Regions from separate parts of the Pseudoalteromonas maricaloris genome, predicted to be linked through region 1. Evidence: predicted binding sites of a transcription regulator. Region 1 holds the regulator's gene; each other region holds the start of a gene.
What was found. Region 1 encodes sigma-54, which starts transcription at its own class of promoters, with help from an activator protein. Its sites were predicted from a motif close to GTTGGCACGNNNNTNGNNT; they were not measured.
Positions count from the first base shown of each region.

Region 2: the regulator sigma-54 is predicted to act here: its motif matches at 4,061-4,079, upstream of CTT31_RS21795 (manganese efflux pump MntP).
Region 3: the regulator sigma-54 is predicted to act here: its motif matches at 4,106-4,124, upstream of flgJ (flagellar assembly peptidoglycan hydrolase FlgJ).

Region 1 covers NZ_CP024625.1:3,676,358-3,684,161, reverse strand. Annotated here, with positions in the region: gene rapZ (RNase adapter RapZ) at 1-836, opposite strand, end outside; gene ptsN (PTS IIA-like nitrogen regulatory protein PtsN) at 829-1,287, opposite strand; gene hpf (ribosome hibernation promoting factor) at 1,289-1,576, opposite strand; gene CTT31_RS16370 (RNA polymerase factor sigma-54) at 1,606-3,105, opposite strand; gene lptB (LPS export ABC transporter ATP-binding protein) at 3,152-3,877, opposite strand; gene lptA (lipopolysaccharide transport periplasmic protein LptA) at 3,877-4,419, opposite strand; gene lptC (LPS export ABC transporter periplasmic protein LptC) at 4,409-4,963, opposite strand; gene kdsC (3-deoxy-manno-octulosonate-8-phosphatase KdsC) at 4,960-5,511, opposite strand; gene CTT31_RS16345 (KpsF/GutQ family sugar-phosphate isomerase) at 5,511-6,482, opposite strand; gene CTT31_RS16340 (calcium/sodium antiporter) at 6,492-7,451, opposite strand; gene CTT31_RS16335 (ATP-binding cassette domain-containing protein) at 7,626-7,804, shown strand, end outside.
Region 2 covers NZ_CP024626.1:915,118-922,921, reverse strand. Annotated here, with positions in the region: gene CTT31_RS21815 (sigma-54-dependent transcriptional regulator) at 1-1,232, shown strand, start outside; gene CTT31_RS21810 (sensor histidine kinase) at 1,219-2,520, shown strand; gene CTT31_RS21805 (alpha-ketoglutarate-dependent dioxygenase AlkB) at 2,568-3,170, shown strand; gene CTT31_RS21800 (nitrilase-related carbon-nitrogen hydrolase) at 3,178-3,897, shown strand; yybP-ykoY riboswitch at 3,969-4,139, shown strand; gene CTT31_RS21795 (manganese efflux pump MntP) at 4,147-4,710, shown strand; gene CTT31_RS21790 (cell wall-active antibiotics response protein) at 5,159-5,836, shown strand; gene CTT31_RS21785 (M3 family metallopeptidase) at 5,899-7,804, opposite strand, start outside.
Region 3 covers NZ_CP024625.1:1,365,110-1,372,913, forward strand. Annotated here, with positions in the region: gene flgE (flagellar hook protein FlgE) at 1-544, shown strand, start outside; gene CTT31_RS05785 (flagellar basal body rod protein FlgF) at 668-1,432, shown strand; gene flgG (flagellar basal-body rod protein FlgG) at 1,449-2,237, shown strand; gene flgH (flagellar basal body L-ring protein FlgH) at 2,254-2,937, shown strand; gene CTT31_RS05800 (flagellar basal body P-ring protein FlgI) at 2,957-4,057, shown strand; gene flgJ (flagellar assembly peptidoglycan hydrolase FlgJ) at 4,166-5,140, shown strand; gene flgK (flagellar hook-associated protein FlgK) at 5,142-7,154, shown strand; gene flgL (flagellar hook-associated protein FlgL) at 7,157-7,804, shown strand, end outside.

The DNA of each region.
Region 1 (7,804 bases):
ACGTTGGGATGGGTTTTAGCAAAACGCTCACCAATGGTTTGCGCTAAATATACCGAGCGATGTTGCCCACCTGTACATCCTATTGCAATCGTTAGATAACTGCGATTGTTACGCTCTAAGTGTGGTAACCAAGTTTGTACAAAGGTTTGGATCTGCCAAGTAAACTTTTGCACGATGCTGTGACTCGACAAATAGTCTTTGACTGGCTGATCTAGGCCAGTTAGCGGCTTAAGCTCAGGCTCCCAATGTGGGTTGGGCAAAAAGCGCGCATCAAAAACGTAATCCGCTTGTTTTGGGATACCGTGTTTAAAGCCGAAAGATTCAAAGGTAATAATGAGTTGTTTGTCTTTTTTACCTAAGATTTTTTCGCGGATATCTTCTGCAAGTTGATGAACGCTCAGGCCTGTAGTATCAATGAGAAAATCGGCGCGAGTGATCAATACGTCTAACAATTCCCGTTCTTTCTTTATTGCAACATCTAGTGGAAGATTATGCAGTGAAAGAGGGTGCAAACGGCGTGTTTCTGAGAAGCGTTTTATCAGGGTTTGATCGTCACTGTCTAAATAAAACAGGGTAGGTTTGGCAAAGCCTGGTAAGTATTCAAGAATGTCATTAAACTCGTCCTGTTCTTTAGGTAAGTTTCTGACATCAATACTGACTGCTATTTTATTATAATTGTCCGAAACGCTGCGGACTAAAGACGGCAGCAAATTGACCGGAATGTTATCTACACAATAGTAGCCTAAGTCTTCCAATACTCGAAGCGCTACAGATTTACCAGAGCCTGAGCGGCCACTGATAATGATAAGCTCGAGTCCTTTTTCTTCATCACTCATCAAGTTCACCTTGGATCACTGCATATAACTCATCGTCACTTTTTGCTTGTCTAAGCATTTTGCAAAAAGACTTGTCTTTGAGTGTATCAGCAATCGCCGCTAAGGTCTTCAGGTGCTGTTGATTATCACCTTCGGGTACGATGAACGCGACAAAAATATCGACAGGCTGCTTATCTATGGCTTCAAACTGGATCCCTTGCTCGCTGACAAGCACCATTGCAAGGATTTTATCCAAACCTTCAAGTCGACCATGGGGAATGGCAATGCCTTTACCGATCCCTGTGCTGCCTAATTTCTCTCGCGCCATTAAAGCGTCCAAGATAGCATGCTGACTGGTATTTGGAATTTGGCTATGAGCCAGTTCGCTGATGTATTCTAAAATACGTTTTTTGCTATTAAAAAGGACCGCAGCTTTACTGCAGTCCTTGTTCACTAATTCACTTAATTTCATCTTAGTGTCGAGTGAGCTTCTCTTTGTGTTTAATAACTTGACGATCTAGCTTGTCGATAAGGCCATCAATTGCGGCATACATATCTTGATGCTCTGTTGATGCAAATAGCTCGCCGCCGTTTACGTGTAATGTTGCTTCTGCTTTTTGTACTAGTTTCTCGACATCAAGGATCACATGCACGTTATTGATATGATCAAAGTGCCTTTCTAGCTTCGCAAACTTGTTGGTGACATAGTCTCTTAATGAGTCAGTAATTTCTACATGGCGACCAGTTAGATTTAGTTGCATAAGCATTTTTCCTTCTTGGGTTTTACGTCTTATATCAAGCTTTTACGCTGATTTGACGGTGGAATGGCTAGGGATTCACGATATTTTGCAATCGTGCGTCTCGCTACCTTAATTCCTTGCTCAGCTAAAATATCTGCAATTTTGCTGTCACTCAATGGCTTAGCGGTATTTTCTGCAGCTATCAGCTTTTTGATAAGTGCTCTAATTGCTGTAGAGGAGCACTCACCTCCATTTTCTGTACTTACATGGCTAGAGAAGAAATACTTCAGCTCAAATATTCCCCGAGGTGTATGCATGTATTTTTGTGTTGTCACACGGGAAATTGTGGACTCATGCATCTCAACCATTTCAGCAACATCATTTAGCACCATAGGGCGCATTGCTTCGGGGCCATGTTCAAAGAATGCCTGTTGTTGTTGCACAATGCAATTGGTAACTTTTAATAATGTATCATTTCGGCTTTCTAAGCTTTTAATAAACCACTTTGCTTCTTGTAAATGTGAGCGAATAAACTGACTATCCGTACTGGATTTCGCTGTTCTAGACATCGCAGCGTAATGGTCGTTTACTCTTATTTTAGGCATAGCATCAGGATTTAGCTCTACGACCCAACGACCTTTTACTTTTTTCACCGATACGTCAGGGATCACATATTCAGGCTCTTCATGAATAATGCTTGCCGCTGGTTTTGGGTTAAGGCTATGAATTAACGTCATGACCTCTTTGAGATCGGCTTCTTTAAGGCGCGTTTTCTTTGCCAAAGTTCGATAGTCACGGCTGGCAAGCAAGTCGATATGCTCTGTCAGAATCATTTTTGTTTCGGCAATCCATGGCGTATCCGGAGCGAACTGATTTAGCTGAATACACAAGCATTCTTGTAAACTACGCGCTGCGATACCGACAGGATCGAAAAGTTGAATACGTTTGAGCACGGCTTCGACTTCATCCAGCTCAATAGGCTCTTCGCTACTCTCGTCATTAATGCTTTCTAAAATGTCTTCGCAAGACAGTGTTAAAATGCCTGACAGGTCGACCGCTTCAATAATCGCAATCGCAATCGCTCTATCTGTTGGACTAAATGGTGTCAGCTCAAGTTGCCACATGAGATAGTCGTGGAGAGATTCAGAGGTTTCCCCTTGATAAACATTATCGTCATCAGGAAGTGGGCCTGAACTTGCAGCGGGTGCTGCGCTCATATATTCATCCCAAGTGACATCCATGGCAAGGTCATCACTGACAGTGTCTTTGCTCATGGCGGTATCTGAGTCTATTTCATAGTCACTAACCTGCGCTTCATCGCTTGAATCTTGATTGTCGTCAGCACTACTTTTTTCTTGGCTGTGTTGGTCAGCGTTTTCGCCGTCAGTATTATCACCTTCTTCCACTTCCAACAATGGATTGCTGTCTAATGCTTCTTGTATTTCTTGTTGCAGATCCAATGTACTAAGCTGCAGCAAGCGAATGGCTTGTTGCAGTTGTGGAGTCATTGTAAGTTGCTGCCCCATGCGCAGCTGTAATGATTGCCTCATGTATCTCTAACAATCCTTTTTAACAGTTATTAATACTACGTCTTAACTATAGCTTGAATTGTTCGCCTAGGTAGACATCTCTTACGGTTTGATCTGCCAAAACATGTTCTGGCGTGCCTGCAGCGATTAACTCACCATGTGAAACGATGTAGGCTTTTTCACATACGTCCAGTGTTTCTCTAACGTTATGATCGGTGATTAGCACACCGATACCGCGGTTTTTTAGGTGCTCTATGATTGTCTTTATATCTAACACCGAAATAGGATCAACACCAGCAAAAGGTTCATCTAACAGGATAAACTTAGGATTAGCGGCTAAAGCGCGAGCAATCTCTACGCGTCTTCTTTCGCCTCCCGATAATGCCATGCCCTGTGAGTCACGGATGTGTTGAATATTAAACTCATCCAGTAACTCATTGAGTTCAGCTTCTCTCTCAACTTTAGATAAGTCTTTTCGAGTTTCTAAAATCGCCATCAAATTTTGATAGACCGTGAGTTTTCTAAAGATTGAAGACTCTTGCGGTAGATAGCCAATACCAAGTCGCGCGCGGCTGTGCATCGGTAGCAAAGTGATATCTTCATCATCAATCTGAATAAAACCTTTGTCGCTTGGTACTAACCCTACAATCATGTAGAACGTAGTGGTTTTACCTGCACCATTTGGTCCTAATAAGCCTACAATGCTGCCAGCCTTAACACTTAAGCCAACATTTTTGACGACTTCACGACCTTTATAACTCTTTGCTAGACCAGTTGCTTTGAGCTCGCTCATTAATTGTTACCTTCTTCCTGCGCTTTTTTATCTTTTGCGTTTTTTTTGTCATCAACAGGAACAAGGATGGTTCTTACCCGAGAATCTTCTTGGTCTGAGCGCTCAGCACTGATCAATTGCTTTTCAATGTCATAGGTGATGACTTGCGCATTGATTTTTTGCCCAGTTTGATTGATTTCCGCATCGCCAGAAATGACTAAGGTGCCTTTCGCAACGTCGTAACGAATTTCGTTTGCTTTGGCTTCTAGCAAATTACCATCAGGTTGACGTTCGCTGAAAATAGCTGGGCTGCCAGTTGCAACAAGCAGTTGCTTGTTAGTACCAAGCTCCGCGCGGCGGTGGACTTCTAGGCGATCGGCATTTATTTTTCTGTTGCCATGAATAATAACAACATTCTGTTCAAAAATACCGATGTTGCTTTGCAGTTGAGCTTGCTGACGGCCAGCATCAATAATGACTTCATTTTGTTCTGCAGCATTTGCTAAAGTAGAACTTGCAAGCAAGCCGATGAAAACTAGTTTGTTAATGATTTTACTGGTCATAATAAATTGTCTTTGTGTGGTTGATGAGTTCGATCACTTGCTTTTGTAGATCCGCATGCAGCCCTTTACCCGTGATCCTAAGACTAGGACCGGTGATAACGACAGGGTGTTCCGATTTCATCAATTTTTGCTTAATTTCAACTCTTACATTATCGGCATTGATATTGGTGATCATGGCGTTAGGCGTTAAATTCTTTGCCAGTACATTGCCTTCTAATATCAAGGTATTGTTTTCGTACAGTGTTGCTTCTAATGCACTTATTTGCCAATTCTGCTCACCGTTATATAAGGTGAAAATAGGCTTTTCAAAGTGACTAAAGCCAAGATCTTGATACAACTCCATCTTATCAGCAGTTACCTGATAGTTTAATAAGCCATTTTCACTATAGGTCGTTTGCTGAAGCGTGGTTGCAACATAATCGGGCTTAGCTAACGGTTCATCTTCTTTTGCTGAGTCCGCCTCTGATGGATTAAACATGGGCGACCACATCCATACCATTAAAGAAGCGAAAACAATGAGTAAGATGACACGTAATACGGTCATGTACTTGATCCTTTGGAAGTCAATAAGTGATTTTGGCTGAGCATTAGAAGATCAGTCAACTCTCTCACGGCACCAAAACCACCAGGCATCAAGGTCGTGTAATGGGCGATATGTTTAACAAGAGGATGTGCATCATTGACGGCAACGGCAAAACCGACTCGCTCCATTACGGGTAGATCTGGGCCATCATCACCAATATACGCAATTTCGTCATCACTAAGGTTGAGCTTAGTCTTCAGTTCATCATATGCCACTAACTTGTTTTCTTGGCCTTGGTAAATATAAGTTACATTTAAACTAGTCATGCGTTGCTGAACTATTTGTGAATGCCTACCTGTGATAACGGCGACTTCGATACCACTATCAATCAAGGCCTTAATACCAAACCCATCTTTGGTATTAAATGCTTTCAGTTCTTCTCCATTATTACCAAGGTATATACGTCCATCTGAGAATACGCCATCAATATCGCAAATCAATAATTTGATTTGTTTTGCTTTTTCCCAAGCTTCAGGTGAAATCGTCTGATATAAATCTTCAAATTGCATTACAGCACCCCCGCTCTAAGTAAATCTTGCGTATTCAAGGCGCCAACCGGTATGTTGTTTTCGTTTACCACAATCAAGCCATTAATTCGTTTGGTTTCCATGATATTGAGTACCTCAGCTGCGAGCATATCGGCGCGTGCCGTCGTACTTTTAGCCGTCATTACTTGCGTGATTGGGGTGGTATGAATATCGACCTTTTGTTCGATAATACGCCGCAAGTCACCATCGGTAAAAATACCTTGTAATTGCGAGCTTTCATCTACGATTGCCGTCATACCTAAACTTTTAGCTGACATTTCAAATAAAGCTTCTTTAACTGTGCAATGACTATTGACCATAGGGATTGCATCCCCTTGATGCATGACATCAGCAACGGTTAGTAGTAGACGCCTTCCTAAACTACCGCCAGGATGAGAAAGCGCAAAATCATCAGCCGTAAAGCCTCTGGCTTCAAGTAGCGCAACCGCGAGCGCATCACCCATCACTAGTGTAGCTGTGGTGCTAGCCGTGGGTGCAAGTCCTAATGGGCAGGCTTCTTTTGATACTTTAACACAAAGGTGAACCGTCGCATTACGAGCCATTGTAGAGCTCGGGTTGCCTGTCATGGAAATAACGGGGGCTCCTAAACGCTTTATCACAGGCAGGATTGAGATCACCTCTTGGGTTTCCCCTGAGTTGGAGATCATCAAAACCACATCATCTTTGGTGATCATACCCAAGTCGCCGTGACTTGCTTCACCTGGATGAACAAAAAATGCGGGGCTGCCAGTACTTGCGAGTGTCGCTGCGATTTTGTTACCAATGTGGCCTGATTTACCCATGCCAATCACGATGATGCGACCTTGGCAGCCAAACATAATTTCACAGGCTTTTACAAATTGTTGATCAACAAACTGTTGCACTTCTTCTATTGCTGCAAGTTCGGTAGCAAAAACTTGATTTGCAGAATCAATAAATGGGTTCGTTGTCACAAGGCTTCCTTAAATGATGTAGTAAATATAACCGACGAAGCTAGCGACAAGTATGCCACCTTCCAAGCGGTTGATGCGGCGCTGACCTGTTAGGCTGAGGCTCATTAGGATAAGCAGCAGTGTCGCGCCAAGCATAATAAAGATATCACGTGACGCAATATTGGCGTCGAGGACAGATGGGTTGATAATCCCAGCAATAGATAGCACTGCCAATATATTAAAGATGTTCGAGCCAATAATATTGCCAAGCGCTAGATCGTCTTCTTTTTTAAGTACGCCAGCAACACATGCCGCAAGCTCGGGTAAACTAGTACCAACGGCGATAATGGTTAATCCTATTAGCAGGTCACTCATGCCAAAATATTTGGCGATGTCAACCGCAGCGCCAACGAGATAGTCCGCGCTAATAGGCAGTAAAATCATACCCACGATTAACCAGAAAACGGCTTTTTGAGTTGGAATATTATTTGGCACTTCTTCACAGGCTTCACTGACAAATGGGTCATCATTATCTCCACCACCACGCTTGGTGATAATGATAAGTGCAAGAAGAAAAGCGGCGAAACCGACTAATAACAAAACACCTTCTACGAAACTAAAGTGGTTATCACTAACGATATACCAAGCAGCCAATGAAACGATGACTAACAGCGGCATTTCGCGGCGCAAAATACCAGAGCCTACGGAGAGTGGCCTTAATAACGCAGTGAGACCCAAAACGAGTAAGATATTAGCGATGTTAGAACCTATGGCATTGCCTACGGCGGTGTCTGTTTTATCTGCAAGAGCGGCTTGCGCAGCAACCATCATTTCTGGTGCTGAAGAACCCATGGCCACGATAGTTAAACCAACAATTAATGTTGGCACACCAAAGTTTCGTGCAAGAGCGGCCGCACCAAAAACAAAGCGGTCAGCACTCCAAACCAGTGCAATAAAGCCAAGAATGAGAATAACAAACGATAAAACCATGAACCTCTAGCCAATAGGATTAAAATTTCGATAGATACTACCAAAAGCGCTCTGGAAAGTATAAGCAAACCGTTACATTTCACTACTTACAAAATTTTACCAAAACGATTTTCCATCTTGTTTGAAAAAAAAGTATCATACTTGGATGAATATAGTCTGGATCTGGAGAGCGACTTGTCGCAGTCAATTGTAGAAATCAAGGATGTAACCTTCTCTCGGGGTGAAAGGATCATCTACAAAAACATGAGCTTTTCTGTACCAAAGGGCAAAATTACCGCAATAATGGGACCGAGTGGTATTGGTAAAACCACCATGCTGCGTTTAATCGGTGGTCAGCTTAAGCCTGATAGCGG
Region 2 (7,804 bases), on a different replicon from region 1:
ACTTTGCACTGATATTGCTCGACATGAACTTTACTCGAGAATCAACCTCCGGTGCCGAAGGATTCTACTGGCTAAAACAAATAAAAGCCTTAAACGAAGATGCCGTGGTTGTACTCTTCACCGCCTATGGCGACCTAACGATGGCGGTGGATGCGATCAAACTTGGCGCCAACGATTTTGTCCTCAAGCCTTGGCAAAATGAAAAGCTACTTGCAACGGTTGCCAATTGCATCGAGTTGAGCGAACAACGGCAAAAGTCCAAGAAGCTCACGCAAATCGCACAAATCTCAATGGCAGCGCAAAACAAACCATTCGAGCATTTAATTGCTTCGAGTCCAGCAATGGAGCAAGTTTTTCAAACCATAGAAAAGGCTGCTAAAACCGATGCCAACGTCTTAATCTTAGGCGAAAGCGGCACAGGTAAAGAAGTCGTTGCCAGAGAGCTACATAAACAGTCTTTACGAAAAGACAATACTTTCATGTCTGTCGATATGGGCACGATCGCCAGCTCTTTGTTCGAAAGTGAATTGTTTGGCCATATGAAAGGCGCATTTACAGATGCGAAAGCCAATAAGCCAGGTCGCTTTGAACTTGCAGAATCCGGAACTTTGTTTTTGGATGAAATAGCCAATATTCCGCTCGAGTTACAGGGAAAGTTACTTACTGCGATCCAAAATCGAGTGGTTACGCCAGTCGGAGGCAGCAAACAAATAGAGGTTGATCTGCGCCTTATCACCGCAACCAATATGAATTTGTATGGCATGGTGCGCGAAGGCAGTTTTCGTCAGGACTTGTTATACCGCATTAATACCGTAGAGCTCACACTTCCCGCACTACGAGATAGACCCCAAGATATTCCGCTACTTATTGAGTTTTATGCTGATCTATACAGCAAAAAATACAAGCTCCAGTGCAAAACGGTCACCGACAAAATGATGGCTGATTTAGTCAAGTATCAATGGCCCGGTAACATCCGAGAATTACAACACTTGGTTGAACGCGCTGTTATTTTATCTGACTCAACCCAATTGCAGTTTCAGCTCACCAGTCCAGGGGCAAGCTCTGAGGAGAACGCGGGATTTCTTGACACCTATAATCTCGCAGAAATAGAGCAGCACACCATAGAGCGGGCGGTTCGAGACTTTAAAGGAAATATCAGCCATGCGGCTAAAGCGCTTGGGATCACTCGAGCGTCACTGTACCGTAAAATGGAGAAGTATGATGTGGAATAATAGCCTCGTTCGCATGGCCATTTTTCAACTCGCAGCCATTTTATTCGCCACACTTGGTATATTGGGTTTTCTCCACAGCTACGTCTTTTTGTTTAGTGGGTTATTCATTGCGATTGCAGTGCTATTCACAGTGCTGTCTATTGCCACACTGCAAAGACAAAAACAACAATTCGAAGAGGTGTTTACTGCGCTCAAGTATCAAGATGGCAGCTTTAGAATTGATAATAAGCACCCAATAAGTAAGCAAGCACTTACAATCTGTAACGAGCTTATTCAGAAAGCTCAGCAAGATAAAACCAAGCAGGCAGAGCTCGTCACCACATACGAAACCATGCTGCAACACATAGAAGCAGGTCTGATCCTTATCAAAAATGGCCACACCATTTTGATTTGTAATAACAGCGCAAAGCAATTGTTGGATATTCGCGGCGCAGAGTCTGGACACTCACTACTTGCAGCACACCCAGAGCTTGAACAAGCCAAAGTAGGTAGCCACATCGCCAAAGACTTACTATTTAAATATTTTACGTTTTCCAATCAAGGTAATCAGTACCAACTTTGGCTTTTCACCGCGATTTCAGAGCAGCTAGAGAGCACCCAAATCGAGTCTTGGCAAAAGCTGATCCGCGTGCTTATCCATGAAATAGGAAACTCCGTCGCACCGATTTATTCACTCTCCAATACGCTAGTTAATATCACCAATAATCAGCTAGCTGAAGCGGTGACAGACCAAGAGCTCGTTGAAGACTACCTACAAAGCCTGCAAGCAATTGGTATTAGAAGCCAGTCTTTACTTGGCTTTATTGATAACTACAGAAAGCTCACGCATATTCCTGAACTTGACCTCCAACCGCTTGCGGTACAGACTTTATTTGACGACATTACACCGCTGATAAAACGCGACTTTAGGGACGCCAATATCACTCTACACTTTGACGTGACGCCCGCTGCGCTGAGCATTAATGTTGATAGAAAGATGATAGAACAAGTGCTGCTCAATCTACTAAATAACGCCAAAGATGCCATGAAACATAACAACCAAGAAAAAGTAGTGACTGTATCAGCAACGATTAATCGCTACGGCAAATGTGAGATCAACGTCGCTGATAACGGGGAAGGAATAGAACCCAGCGCACTTGATAAAATATTCGTACCATTTTTTACCACAAAACCTCATGGCTCAGGAATTGGACTTGCACTCAGCCAACAAATTATCCATCGCCACAAAGGGCGGATCAGCGCAACCTCTGAAGTAGGAAAAGGGAGCTGCTTTAGTGTCTTGCTTTAGTGCTGTTCTTTTTGTTAAAGAAAAATAGCAACAACAAGGAATTAGTCATGAAACTTCCACTTATCGATAACGCCGAGGCAGAGTATATTCCAGCGTTTCTTACCAAGGCAGAAAGCCACTCACTGTATCAGTGGTTAATCAAGCACTGTGATTTATCTCAGCCTGAAATCATCACCTTGCCTAACGGTGAAAATACAGAGATTAGACCCTGGAAAATGATGTTTGTAGAGCCAAGGCTCGAAGATCCAGCGGTATTTCCTAGCTATCATGGTAGACGCCAAACTTGGCCTGATTTGATTGCATCAATACAGCAGCGATTACAGACTCAAATAGGTATCGAATTTAGCGTCTGTGTCTGTATTTTTTATCCAGATGGTGAGGAGTATATGGACTTTCACAGTGATCTGTCCGCATTTGGGCCAACTAATGTTATCGCTTCTCTGAGCTTAGGTGCCGAGCGCTTGTTTCAAGTTCGTCATCAAGAAAATCCCGATGAGCAATTTGAACAGCAGCTAGAAGACGGTTCGTTATTCATCATGGGAAATGGCTTTCAAACGCAGTTCCAACATGCCGTACCTCCTGCACCTAAAGAGATTGGTGCTAGATTCAATCTGACCTTTAGGCAGTTTGCTTGGCCCAATATTACGTAGGTGAACGATGAAAGTGGGGTTTTATCAATTTGCAGTCAACTATGGCGACCCTCAATGCAACTGGACAACCATAGAAAAAACCTTATCAAAGGCTGACTTTGATCTCATCGTCTTACCCGAATTATGTACTTCAGGTAGCCTCTTTCTTTGCCATACTCATATGGAGGAAATGGCAGAGGAGTTATCCGACAGCACGACTATCAGCCTGCTTCAATCTATCGCACAACAACAACACGGTACTATCATCGCTGGCATCATTGAGAAGGCAGGCTGTGAGCACTTTAATAGTGCGGCTATAGTGGGTCCAGAAGGGATTGTTGGCGTACATCGTAAGGTTTTTTTAGCACCGCCCGATAAGCGCTTTTTTCAATCAGGTAATGCATTCAAAGTGCACGAAGTAATGGGTATTAAAGTGGGTATTTTATTATGTTACGACATCTGGTTTGAAGAGGGGCTGATGCAACTCACCGAGCAGGGCGTACAGCTCATTGTGAACCCTTCAAATTATTGTGGCGAAGACAGCCTTGATACCATAATAAAACAAGCCAAGAAGTATAAAGTCCATATTATTTCAGCCAATCGCCTAGGAATGGACCACAGCAATGGCACGGGAATTCAATTTATCGGCCAAAGCCTTCTTGTGAACCCTAATGGCGAGGTACTTATACTCGGTGATGCAAAGGAGCAGCTTATCACAACCGAAATAGACTGCTTTGCCCCGTCATAAAGGTAACGAGAATTATCACCGTCAGGAGCTGCTCAATTTTGGTTTTGCATCCACTGCAATTCTTGATATTATCGCAACTCGTTGGGGAGTAGCCTGCTTCCAATGCTCGGAAGAGTTCGTATCAACATAATTGGCCAAAATGCCATGGTGCGGACACCTCTCGGTTGGCGAGACCATCGATATATCCATGCCTGTGGTCGGGCGTGTGGATGTATCGTGGACTCAAATCGCCCGACCGGAGCAATGTAAATGAATTTCGTCACCCTGCTACTGTTAGCATACGCCATGTCTACCGATGCGTTTGCCGCGGCAATCGGTAAAGGCGCCAGCCTAAAATCACCTCGGCTTACCGAAGCCATAAAAATCGGCCTTATTTTTGGGATTATTGAAGCCAGTACACCGCTAATTGGCTGGTTAATAGGACAATCTGCAGCTGGCTATGTCGAGGCTTGGGATCATTGGATTGCGTTTATCTTATTGTTAGGACTTGGCGCTCATATAATTTATGAGAGCCTTAAGGGTGACGATGATGCACCAACGCAACACGCAAAGCAGCCTTGGTTAAAAACCATTATCACAGCGTTTGGCACTAGCATTGATGCGATGGCTGTCGGTGTCAGTCTCGCATTTGTTGATGTGAATATATGGCTCGCCGCTGCGCTCATTGGCCTTGCCACCACCATGATGGTAACAATTGGCGTGATGATTGGGCATTCGGCAGGAAAGTTTCTTGGTAGTCGAGCTGAAATCTTTGGTGGGGTGATCTTAATCTGTGTGGGAACTTGGTTGCTATATAGCCATCTTTCGATTTAATCTGACTCGCAAAAAGAGCGGTATATTTACCGCTCGCTTACTTATCCCTTTGCGTTAGGGCTAATGGCTTTTAAGCCTTTTTAATCGCTTTTTTCAGCTTTTTGATTTTCGCTTCATGCTTTTCAATCTTTGCTTTACGCGCTTTCAGCTCTTTTTTAAGCGCTTTAACATCGCCTTTCTTCGCCATAACTAATCTCCTTTGGTTGTTTTGCGAACACCTACTACCATAGCAAAGTGACTAACAATATCAAACTACACCTGCGCTACTGCGTTACCTGCAATCTAATAGTGGTAATTTTGACCAAATACTATTTTGTACAACTAAATATTAGTAAATAAATAGAGTAAGTTGATATTAAAAAACACTAACCACTTGTTTTATAAATAATTTAATGTTGGCTTGGTTGTTGCTACTCTAACCACAAATCAAGAGAACGGAACCAACCATATGTCTGTGCCATTAAAAGATAGGCCTCTCGAATCCGTCAGGGAAGAGGTGATTGACCAGTTAATTCTAAATTACAGCCACGGTGAGCTTTCGGCTGATGCATTCGAGAGACGATTGGATAAAGCATACGACCTGAACGAACAAGAACAAATTGCAGCACTTAGTGCTGATTTACCGCTCAAGTCGGATGCAAGATATCACAGCGAAAAAGCCGCTCGTTTGGGTCCAAAATTTACCTCAAGCGTAGATGGTGCTGAGGCGATAAGCGTTACCTCTATACTTAGTTCCAACCATCGCAGTGGCGAGTGGGTCGTACCTAAAGAGATCCACCTAAAAAACTACCTTGGCAGCTTGGAACTAGATTTTAGTAACGCAATTTTTAGTCACCCTGAAGTACATATTTATATAGATTGCATTTTAGGCAGTGACGAAATCTTTGTACCAGACACAGTCGATGTCGTCACCGATATTCGTAATATTATGGGTTCAGTAGAAAACACAAGAAATACGCTTGCATCTGCAGGGCAGGTGAAACAGCGTCCACGCATTTATATTCACGGCAGAATGATTTTGGGTAGCATTGAAGTTAGTGTAAAGCGCTCGATGAAAGCGCAAATAAAGCAATTTGCCGACGGCCTTAAATCCCTATTTGGTGACGGCACGAAATCCAAAAGCTAAAGCTTAATAAAAAACCCCTTGGTTCAGGGGTTTTTTATTATCCAAATAGCAGAGTAAACTTTTTACTTCTCTACCGGAAAGCCTCTATCACGCATTAGCGCCTCAACTTCAGCGTCACGGCCTCTAAACTTGCGATACGCTTCTGCTGGATCCATTGAGTTGCGAACTGAGAATAGGTAATCCACTAAACGCTGTGCAACGTCTTTGTCGTAGAAGCCACCTGGCGCTTCAGCAAACGCTTCTGCTGCATCAGAAGTTAATACCTCAGCCCACAGGTAACCGTAGTAACCCGCTGAATAACCTTCACCTGAGAATACGTGACCAAAGTGAGTTGTACGATGGCGCATCACTACCTCGTCCGGCATGCCAAGCGCACCTAACTGAGACTTTTCGAATGCAACAGGGTCGCCAATCTTGTCAGGATCTGTGGTATGGAAAAGCATATCCATGATAGCCGATCCAAGGTATTCAGTCGTCGCGAAACCTTGGTTAAAGGTTGCTGACTTCTTGATTTTCTCGATTAGCGCTTTAGGCATAGGTTTGCCTGTTTTATAGTGAACTAAGTAACGATTGATCACTTCGTCCGTTGCCAACCAACGCTCCAATAGCTGAGATTGGAACTCAGTGTAGTCGCGCACACCAGAGTTTGAACTTGGGTACTTCACGTTTGATGAAAGCGCATGCAGCGCGTGACCAAACTCATGGAAATAGGTTTCTGCATCTGACCAAGAAATTAAGGTCGCTTCACCTTCAGGTGCTTTCACAAAGTTGGAGTTGTTTGAGCTAAGCACATTTGTTTTACCATCAAATGTTGTATGGCTACGATATGATATGGCCCACGCACCAGAGCGTTTACCTTTACGTGCGAACGGGTCTAAATACCAAAGGCCGATATTATCACCGGTGGTTTTGTCTGTTACTTCCCATACACGAACGTCAGGGTGGAACACTGGTACTGAGCCCTTAGGCACTTCGGTGAACTCAAAGTTAAACAAACGGCCTGCAACATAGAACATTGCTTCGCGCAGATTATCTAGCTGTAAATAGGCTTTCACTTCGTTTGAATCCAATTGATATTTAGCTTGGCGAACCTTCTCGGCGTAGAAACGGTAATCCCATGGCTTGATGGTGATATCGGCGCCTTCTTTGTCGGCGATCGCTTGCATGTCAGCAACTTCTTCTTTCACGCGGGCAATTGCTGCTGGCCACACTTTTTTCATCAGCGCCATCGCGTTTTCAGGCTTTTTCGCCATGCGGTCTTCAAGACGCCACTGCGCGTAATTATCGTAACCCAGTAAGTTAACGCGCTCATGTCTAAGCGTTAAGATGTCAGAGATAATCGCTTTGTTGTCGTACTCACCACCGTTGTTGCCTCGGTTATAATAGTTGTTCCATACTTTCTCGCGTAACTCACGCTCTGTTGAGTAGGTTAAAAATGGATCCATTGAAGAGCGAGAGTTTGTAATCGCATACATATCCGCCTTGCCGCGTGCTTTTGCAGCAGCCGCTGCCGATGCAACAAACGACTCGGGCAAACCTGACAACTGCGCTTTAGTGAGGTAAACCACGTAGTTTTCTTCATCTGCAAGGACGTTATTTGCAAACTTAGTATGTAGCTTTGATAGCTCAAGATTGATGTCTGCGTAACGCTTAGCTTCTTCACCTTTTAGCGTCGCACCATTGCGAGCAAAGCCGTTATAACGCATCCAAGTGATACGCTGCTCTTCAGCAGTTAACTTTTTATATTCAGCGCCTTCATATACTGCTTTTACGCGTTCAAAAAGCGCTTGGTTTTGGGTAATTTTAGAGCTGAACTCTGAAAACTTAGGCACAACTCGCGATTGGATTTCTCTAAACTCTGGGCTTGAAATGTTTGCACTCCAAAGACCATAGTAGGTAAAAACGCGATCCAAAGCGGCCCCCGCTCTTTCTAGTGCAACAATGGTGTTCTCAAAAGTTGGCTTAGCT
Region 3 (7,804 bases), 1.8 Mb from region 1:
TCTTGCAGGTCCTCAAGATGCGGTCGATCCAACTATTGGTATGTCAAACTTGTTAGAAAACGGCGCAACCTTCCCGAATGATATTGTTGTTAACTGGCGTGATGAAGCAAACACGGCTCAGAAGTTACCGACACAATATTCATCAGGTCGATTTGAAGTGAAAGCTCTGGAACAAGACGGTGCAACCGTAGGTCGACTAGCTGGTATTGATATTGGTACTGATGGCAAAGTAGTAGCTTCATACACTAACGGTGACTCGACTTTCCTAGGGCAAGTCGCGCTCGTACGCTTCCCGAATTCTCAGGGCCTCCAAGCGATTGGTAATACTGAGTGGAAGAAAAGTCTATCTTCCGGTGAGCCACTAGCAGGCGAGCCAAACACAGGTACGCTTGGTGGTATTAGTTCATCGGCGTTAGAGCAATCGAACGTCAACCTCACAAACGAGTTAGTTGACCTTATCAGTGCCCAGCGTAACTTCCAAGCGAACTCTCGAGCGCTTGAGGTTAACTCAACATTACAACAAAATATATTACAGATCCGATAATATATTATGCCCTCCAAAGGCTGCTACAAAGGCAGCCTTTTTTATGCCCGTCAAAAACATCTCATCACTTTGGCACTGTGTTTGCATTAACTAGATTAAGTTTGAATTTTATAGGTCATCGTCATGGATAAAATGGTGTATATCGCAATGTCAGGCGCTAAGCAGAGCTTACGCGGTGTGGCACTCAAAGCGAATAACCTTGCTAATGCCAACACGACTGGCTTCAAAGCAGATTTTGCTCAAGCGCGTTCAATGCAGGCATTCGGAGAAGGATTACCCTCTCGGGTTTTTGCTATGCAAGAACGTCCAGGTACTAATATGACCGGTGGTGCAATCGTTGAAACTGGCCGTGAGCTTGATATTGCAGTAGATGATAAGTCGTGGATCAGCGTCGTTGATGCGTCGGGCGAAGAAGCGTACACCAAAGTCGGCACGCTTAACATTCGTAATGACGGTGCGTTAGTCACAGCTCACGGGCGTCAACTTATTGGCGAAGGTGGACCTATTGTCTTACCTATCCCCGTTGATAAAGTGGTGTTTAGTGACGATGGCTCTATTCAAGTGCGTCCACAAGGTGCCCCCGCTAACTTTCTTGAGGTGGTTGATAGGCTGAAAATTATTGAAGCAGATAATAGTAAGCTACAGAAAGGTAATGACGGGCTCTATAGACCAAAAGAAGATAAGTTAGAAGATGGGATCTGTGGTTTTTGTGAAATATCTCCAACTGCAAAAGTAATGAGTGGCTTCTTAGAGATGTCCAACGTCAATCCCGTTCATGAGATGGTGGATATGATCAACCATCAAAGACAATTTGAAATGCAAATTAAGCTGATGAAAACAGCTGAAGAAATAGATGAGCGACACACTTCGCTCCTACGCATAGTTTAAGAGTGAGGTAGAGATTATGAATCCGGCATTGTGGATAAGTAAAACAGGCTTAGATGCTCAGCAAACTGATATTTCAGTTATTTCGAACAACTTGGCAAACGCCAGTACCGTCGGCTACAAAAAGAGCCGCGCGATATTCGAAGACTTACTGTATCAAAACATCAATCAGCCAGGTGGCCGCAGCTCTCAAGATACAGAACTACCATCGGGCTTAATGCTTGGTGCAGGTGCCAAAGTGGTTGCTAACCAAAAGAATTTTTCTCAAGGTAATATGTTAAGTACCGAAAACTCTTTGGATTGGATGATCCAAGGGCCGGGCTTTTTTGAGATTCAGATGCCAGATGGCACAACTGCGTATTCAAGAAACGGTCAGTTCACGACGGATGAAGAAGGACGGATAGTTACTTCAGGTGCGGGTTTTCCTGTGTTACCAGAGATGAATGTGCCCGACGATGCACAGTCAATCACTATTTCTCAAGATGGCGAAGTATCAGTGCGCGTTGCAGGGCAAGCTGAAAACGTTGTCATTGGGCAGTTGACGATCAGTGACTTTATTAATCCATCAGGTCTTGAGCCAATTGGTCAAAACCTGTACACAGAAACTGCGGTAAGTGGTGCACCTGTACAAGGTAACCCAAGCGTTGAGGGGTTAGGTAAAGTAGTTCAAGGCGCACTTGAGACGTCAAACGTTAATGTTACCGAAGAGCTTGTAAATCTAATCGAGACACAACGCGTGTACGAGATGAATTCAAAAGTGATTTCAACGGTAGATCAGATGCTGAGCTACATTAATCAACAGTTGTAATTGGGTAGGGGGTATTATGCGTGCATTATATTTAGCCATCGTAACGGTCGCTGCATTATCTGGATGTAGTACAACACAAAATAAAAATGTGGTGCGTGACGATCCGTATTATGCACCTATCTACCCCGAGGATAATCAAGCCCAAATGGTAGCAACAGGGTCATTGTTTAATACGCAGTTTTCCAATGATCTTTATGCTGACAAAAAAGCGTTAAGAGTCGGTGATATTATTACCATCGTACTCAGAGAAACGACTCAGGCGACCAAAGCTGCGAATTCTGAGCTGGATAAATCCAGTGATTCAAGCTTAGACCCTGTGATTGGTCTTGGCGGCAATGCCATCAATATTGGGAAGGAAGCGATACAGTTTGGTGCTAAATCCAGCTCTTCTTTTTCTGGTGATTCGAAATCTAATCAGTCAAATAGCTTATTCGGGAATATATCGGTCAATGTCACCCGAGTATTGCCTAACGGTAATTTAGTGATCCGCGGCGAAAAGTGGTTAACGCTCAATACTGGCGAGGAATTTATTCGCTTAGAAGGATTGGTAAGACCTCAGGATGTGACCGCAGATAACACCGTTGAGTCCAATCGAGTGGCAAATGCCAGAATTCAATATTCAGGTAAAGGCGACCAACAAGAAGTGCAAAGCGCAGGTTGGTTAACGAGTTTCTTTATGAGCGCGCTGATGCCGTTTTAAGGTGCTGAAAATGAACAATATGCTTAAGAATATTTTGCTTATCGGTGCGGCCATTACGTTGGTTGGTTTTTCTTCTTTGGCATCTGCTGAGCGAGTTAAAGATGTCAGTATGGTTGAAGGTGTTCGTTCAAACCAACTGGTTGGCTACGGCCTAGTTGTTGGCTTGCCTGGTACTGGTGAGCAAACCAGATTTACCGAGCAAAGCTTTAAAGCGATGTTGAACAGCTTTGGCATAACGATGCCCGCAAGCTTAAAGCCAAAAATTAAAAATGTTGCGGCTGTTGCGGTTCATGCTGACTTACCACCTTTTGTTAAACCCGGTCAAACCATTGACGTTACTGTGTCATCTATTGGTAGTGCAGGTAGTTTGAGAGGCGGCACGTTGCTTCAGACCTTTCTTAAAGGGGTTGATGGTAACGTATATGCAATTGCGCAAGGTAGCTTGATTGTCGGTGGTTTAGGCGCTGATGGTGCCGACGGGAGTCGAGTTGTGATCAACACCCCGACAGTAGGGCGTGTGGCAAATGGCGCGACAGTGGAGCGAGCAGTACCAAGTCCGTTTACTCAGGGGGATTACATTACCTTTAACTTGAATAGACCAGATTTTACTACCGCAAAGCGCTTGGCCGACACTATCAATGGTCTTGTTGGACCAAACAGTGCTAAACCTATGGATGCAGCTTCAGTTCGAGTGATTGCACCAAGAGATCCGTCTCAGCGCGTTGCGTATTTATCTACGCTAGAGAATCTTGAATTCAAACCAGCGGATACCGCTGCGAAGATCATCGTTAACTCGCGCACAGGTACTATCGTTATCGGCAAAAATGTCAAGTTGCAGCCTGCGGCAATTACTCATGGCGGCCTTACCGTAACGATTGCTGAGCAACAAAATGTGTCTCAACCTAATGCGCTGGCGAATGGCGAAACAACAGTGACGCAGCAAAGTATTATCGACGTAAATCAGGACGACTCTCGAGCGTTTGTGTTTGACCCAGGCGTGAGCCTTGATGATTTGGTTAGGGCAATTAACCAAGTTGGCGCAGCGCCTGGTGATTTAATGGCGATCCTTGAAGCGCTAAAAGAAGCGGGCGCAATAAATGGTCAATTAGTCGTCATTTGATGTTCTATTATTAATCAACTAGTTAGCCTCACAATTGTGAGGCTTTTTTTTGGCTCGGATTTTGCATTTCTATTTGTATAGTTATTAACGTCAAACAGTGCTGAGTGTATGAACACCGACCAATTGAAAAATCAAAGCTTTTTTGACCTAGGAAACCTTGATTCGATCCGTAAAGAGGCGCTGAAAGGTGCTGGCGATCAAGGTGCCTCAGATCAGGCATTGAAAAAGGCGGCACAACAGTTTGAGTCTATCTTTACGCAAATGTTGTTACAAAGCATGCGTAAAGCGAATGAGGCGCTAGAGGATAAAGACAGTCCATTTAACTCTAGTGGTGTCAAATTTTTTGAAGAAATGCATGATCAGCAACTTTCGATGCATTTATCTGAGCAGGGCAGCTTAGGACTTGCAGATCTGATTGTGCAGCAGTTGTCTCCTAATTCTGAAAAGTATAAGCCTGCCTCAGTAATGAGATCTGACGGCGATATTTCCTTTAAAAGACAGGCGACAGCGAGTGAGAGTGTACGTAAACCTGAACCGCAGGCTGTCAATGTTAAGGCAGATACCTCAAGCGGTGAACAAACAGGCTTTGGTTCTCCTGAGGAATTCGTCGACAAAATTTGGGAATACGCTCAAACAGCTGCGAAAAAGCTAGGCTTGAACCCTGCGGTAATGGTTGCACAAGCTGCACTGGAAACCGGTTGGGGTAAGCACATCATCAGCAAAAAAGATGGTAGTAGCAGTTTTAATCTATTCAATATCAAAGCGGATAGCCGCTGGAGTGGTGAAAGTGCCAGAAAATCGACACTTGAATTTGAGCAAGGGTTACCTGTGCAAAAGCAAGCCGATTTCCGTGCTTATAAGTCGCTAGAACAAAGCTTTGATGATTATGTCAGTTTCCTAAAAGGTAATCCGAGATACGAGCAAGCCTTAAACAAGGCTGGTGATAGTCATGCTTATTTAAGTGAGCTTCAAAATGCAGGCTACGCGACCGATCCGAATTATGCCAACAAAATTAAGTCAGTTTTAAAGCGTATTGATGTATCCGATTTCTTATCCGGTGCGCTAACAAAGGGAGTCAGATGAGATGTCATTTGATCTATTAAATATTGGTGCAGCAGGGGTTAGGGCTAACTCTGAGTTACTACAAACCACCAGTAAAAACATCGCTAACCTAAATACCAAAGGGTATATCCGTGAACGGACTGAACACGGAACAATGATAGGTGGCATGGTTGGCCGCGGTGAAACCGTGCGTTTGCTCAACCAATTTGCGCAGCAGCAATTAAATCGTGATATTTCTAATCAGTCTTACTATGAGCAGTTTGTCACTGAGGCAAGCCGCGTTGATACGTTGTTTGCACAAGACTCAAACAGTCTGAGCAAGAGTATCAACTCGATGTTTAACAATTTACAAAGCGCGATTAACTTACCTTCATCGACAACTAACCGCTCTTTATTTATGACGGGCGCTCAAGGCCTTGTTGATCAAATGGATAGACTGTCAGGTATTGTTGTTGATCAAAACAGTATTGTGAACGAGCAATTGGATATTTTCTCAGAAGAAGCCAACAATCTTGTGCAAAAAATCAGCGAATTAAATAAACAAGTAGCGAGTAAATCAGCACTCAATCTGAACAATGTCGATCACAGTGTACTTAACGAGCGAGATCAAGCTATCAAGGAGCTCGCTGAACTTGTAGATATAGAAACACTCGATGGTGAAAATGGCGAGAAGCTCGTATTTTTAGGCACTGGGGATGCACTTGTGATGCAAGGTGGAGCCTTCAATTTATTCGCGATGAAAGGCAACCCAGATCCTAACCATAAAGAACTAATCCTAGACATTAAAGATAAAAATGTTGTGCAGCTCGAGTTAGATAGTGGCAGCTTGAAAGGCAAAATCGGCGGGTTACTGGCATTTAGAGATGAAGTGTTGATCCCGGCACAAAACCAACTAGGTCAAATTGGCCTCGCATTAGCCGATGCTTTTAATCAGCAAAATAGATTGGGAATGGACTTAGATGGCAACATAGGTGGAGATATATTTAAAATACCTACCGTGGGTGGCTTTGCTTACAGCGAGAATACAGGCACCGCAGCGCTTACGGCAACCCTTGAGCCAGGGCGCGGCAATGAGTTGCCAGCTACCGATTTCCAAGTTACTTATACCAGCGCAACAACCGTTGAAATAACAGCTGTAGATGCCAAAGGCAATCCTATCGGAACTCCGACGACTGGTAATATTGCAGGTGGAGTCATCACGGGAACGGGCGATTATTTTGGCTTACAAATGAACGTAACAGGCAGTGGTGCAACAGGAGATAGATTTCTTGTGAAATTAAATCAACAGGCTGCAACTGGATTGGAGCTTGCAACTCAAAGACCAGAAGCACTCGCATTAGCGTCGCCAATTCGTACTGAAAAATCAGCAGACAATAATGGTACGGCGACCATTTCAGCTGGAGTCGTCACTGATACCGATCCTGCGACCAGTGCGTTTACTGCGGGAACGCCGCCAACGTTGAATGATGGTCCTTATACTTTGACAAAAACAGCCAACGCTAACGAATATACGTTAACCAGTAATTCAGGTACAACGCATACCTTTACGGCTCCTGCGGATGGCAAAGATATTCTTTCTGGAGTGGGAGCTGCGCCTGCACCTTTTGATAATCTTGGCTTCACTTTCGATATTGAGGGTACGCCGAATACCGGTGATAGTTTTGAGATTAGTTTTAACACTGGTGGCTTTGATGACAACCGTAATGGTGCAGCGCTCGATGGTCTGAAATCATCGGATTTAGTTAGACAAAATGTAGAGTCTACAGGTAGTACAGAAAGCCATAAAACCTTTAATGAAGCATATGCCGATATTGTCACTGGTGTAGGGGTTATCACCAATCAAGCAAAAACCAATGGCGCGGCATTTGAAGCGTTAGCCAATCAGTCAAGCGCATGGTTTGAATCTCTATCGGGCGTAAACCTAGATGAAGAGGCGGCCAACTTGTTACGTTTTCAACAGTCTTACTCGGCTTCAGCGCAAGTCATTTCAGCAGCAAGAACTGTGTTCGATACCTTATTAAGTGCAGCGAGGTAATTATGCGTTTATCTCAAAATCAAATTTTTAATTCTAATCTCAATTCTATTTTGCGTAATCAGCAAGACGTGAATAAAGCAACACAGCAGCTGAACACGCAAAAGCGGGTATTGAGTGCTTCTGATGATGCTTCAGCGACTGCAAGAGCCATGCTTTTTGATGACAGGATCCAAGCAAACGATCAGTTTACTAAGAACCTGACAATGTTGTCTTCGAGATTAGATACTCAAGAGTCAGTACTAGAAAATATTAAAACGGCCATTGATAGCGCTTACGCGAAGTCGATACAGGCAGGTAACGGTGGGTTATCTGACGTTGACCGTGAAGCGATTGCTGATGAGTTAGAGTCAATCCAAGATACTATTTTGGATTTGATGAACTCAAAAAGTGAGGATGGTAAGTTTATATTTTCCGGCTACCAAGATAATACGCAAACCTACAGCTTTGATTCTGCCACTGGAAAGTACGTATATAACGGTGACCAAGGACAGCATAAAATAAAAGTCTCTGAAGGGGTCGAGATACGTTCCAGTGATAACGGTTTTGATGTATTTGAAAGTGCAGAGAAGCGACTGAATATTACTTCAAATACAGGTGTGGTTTCTGGTGGTATCACCTCTGCATCGGTTTATGTAGATGAGCAAGCTGTG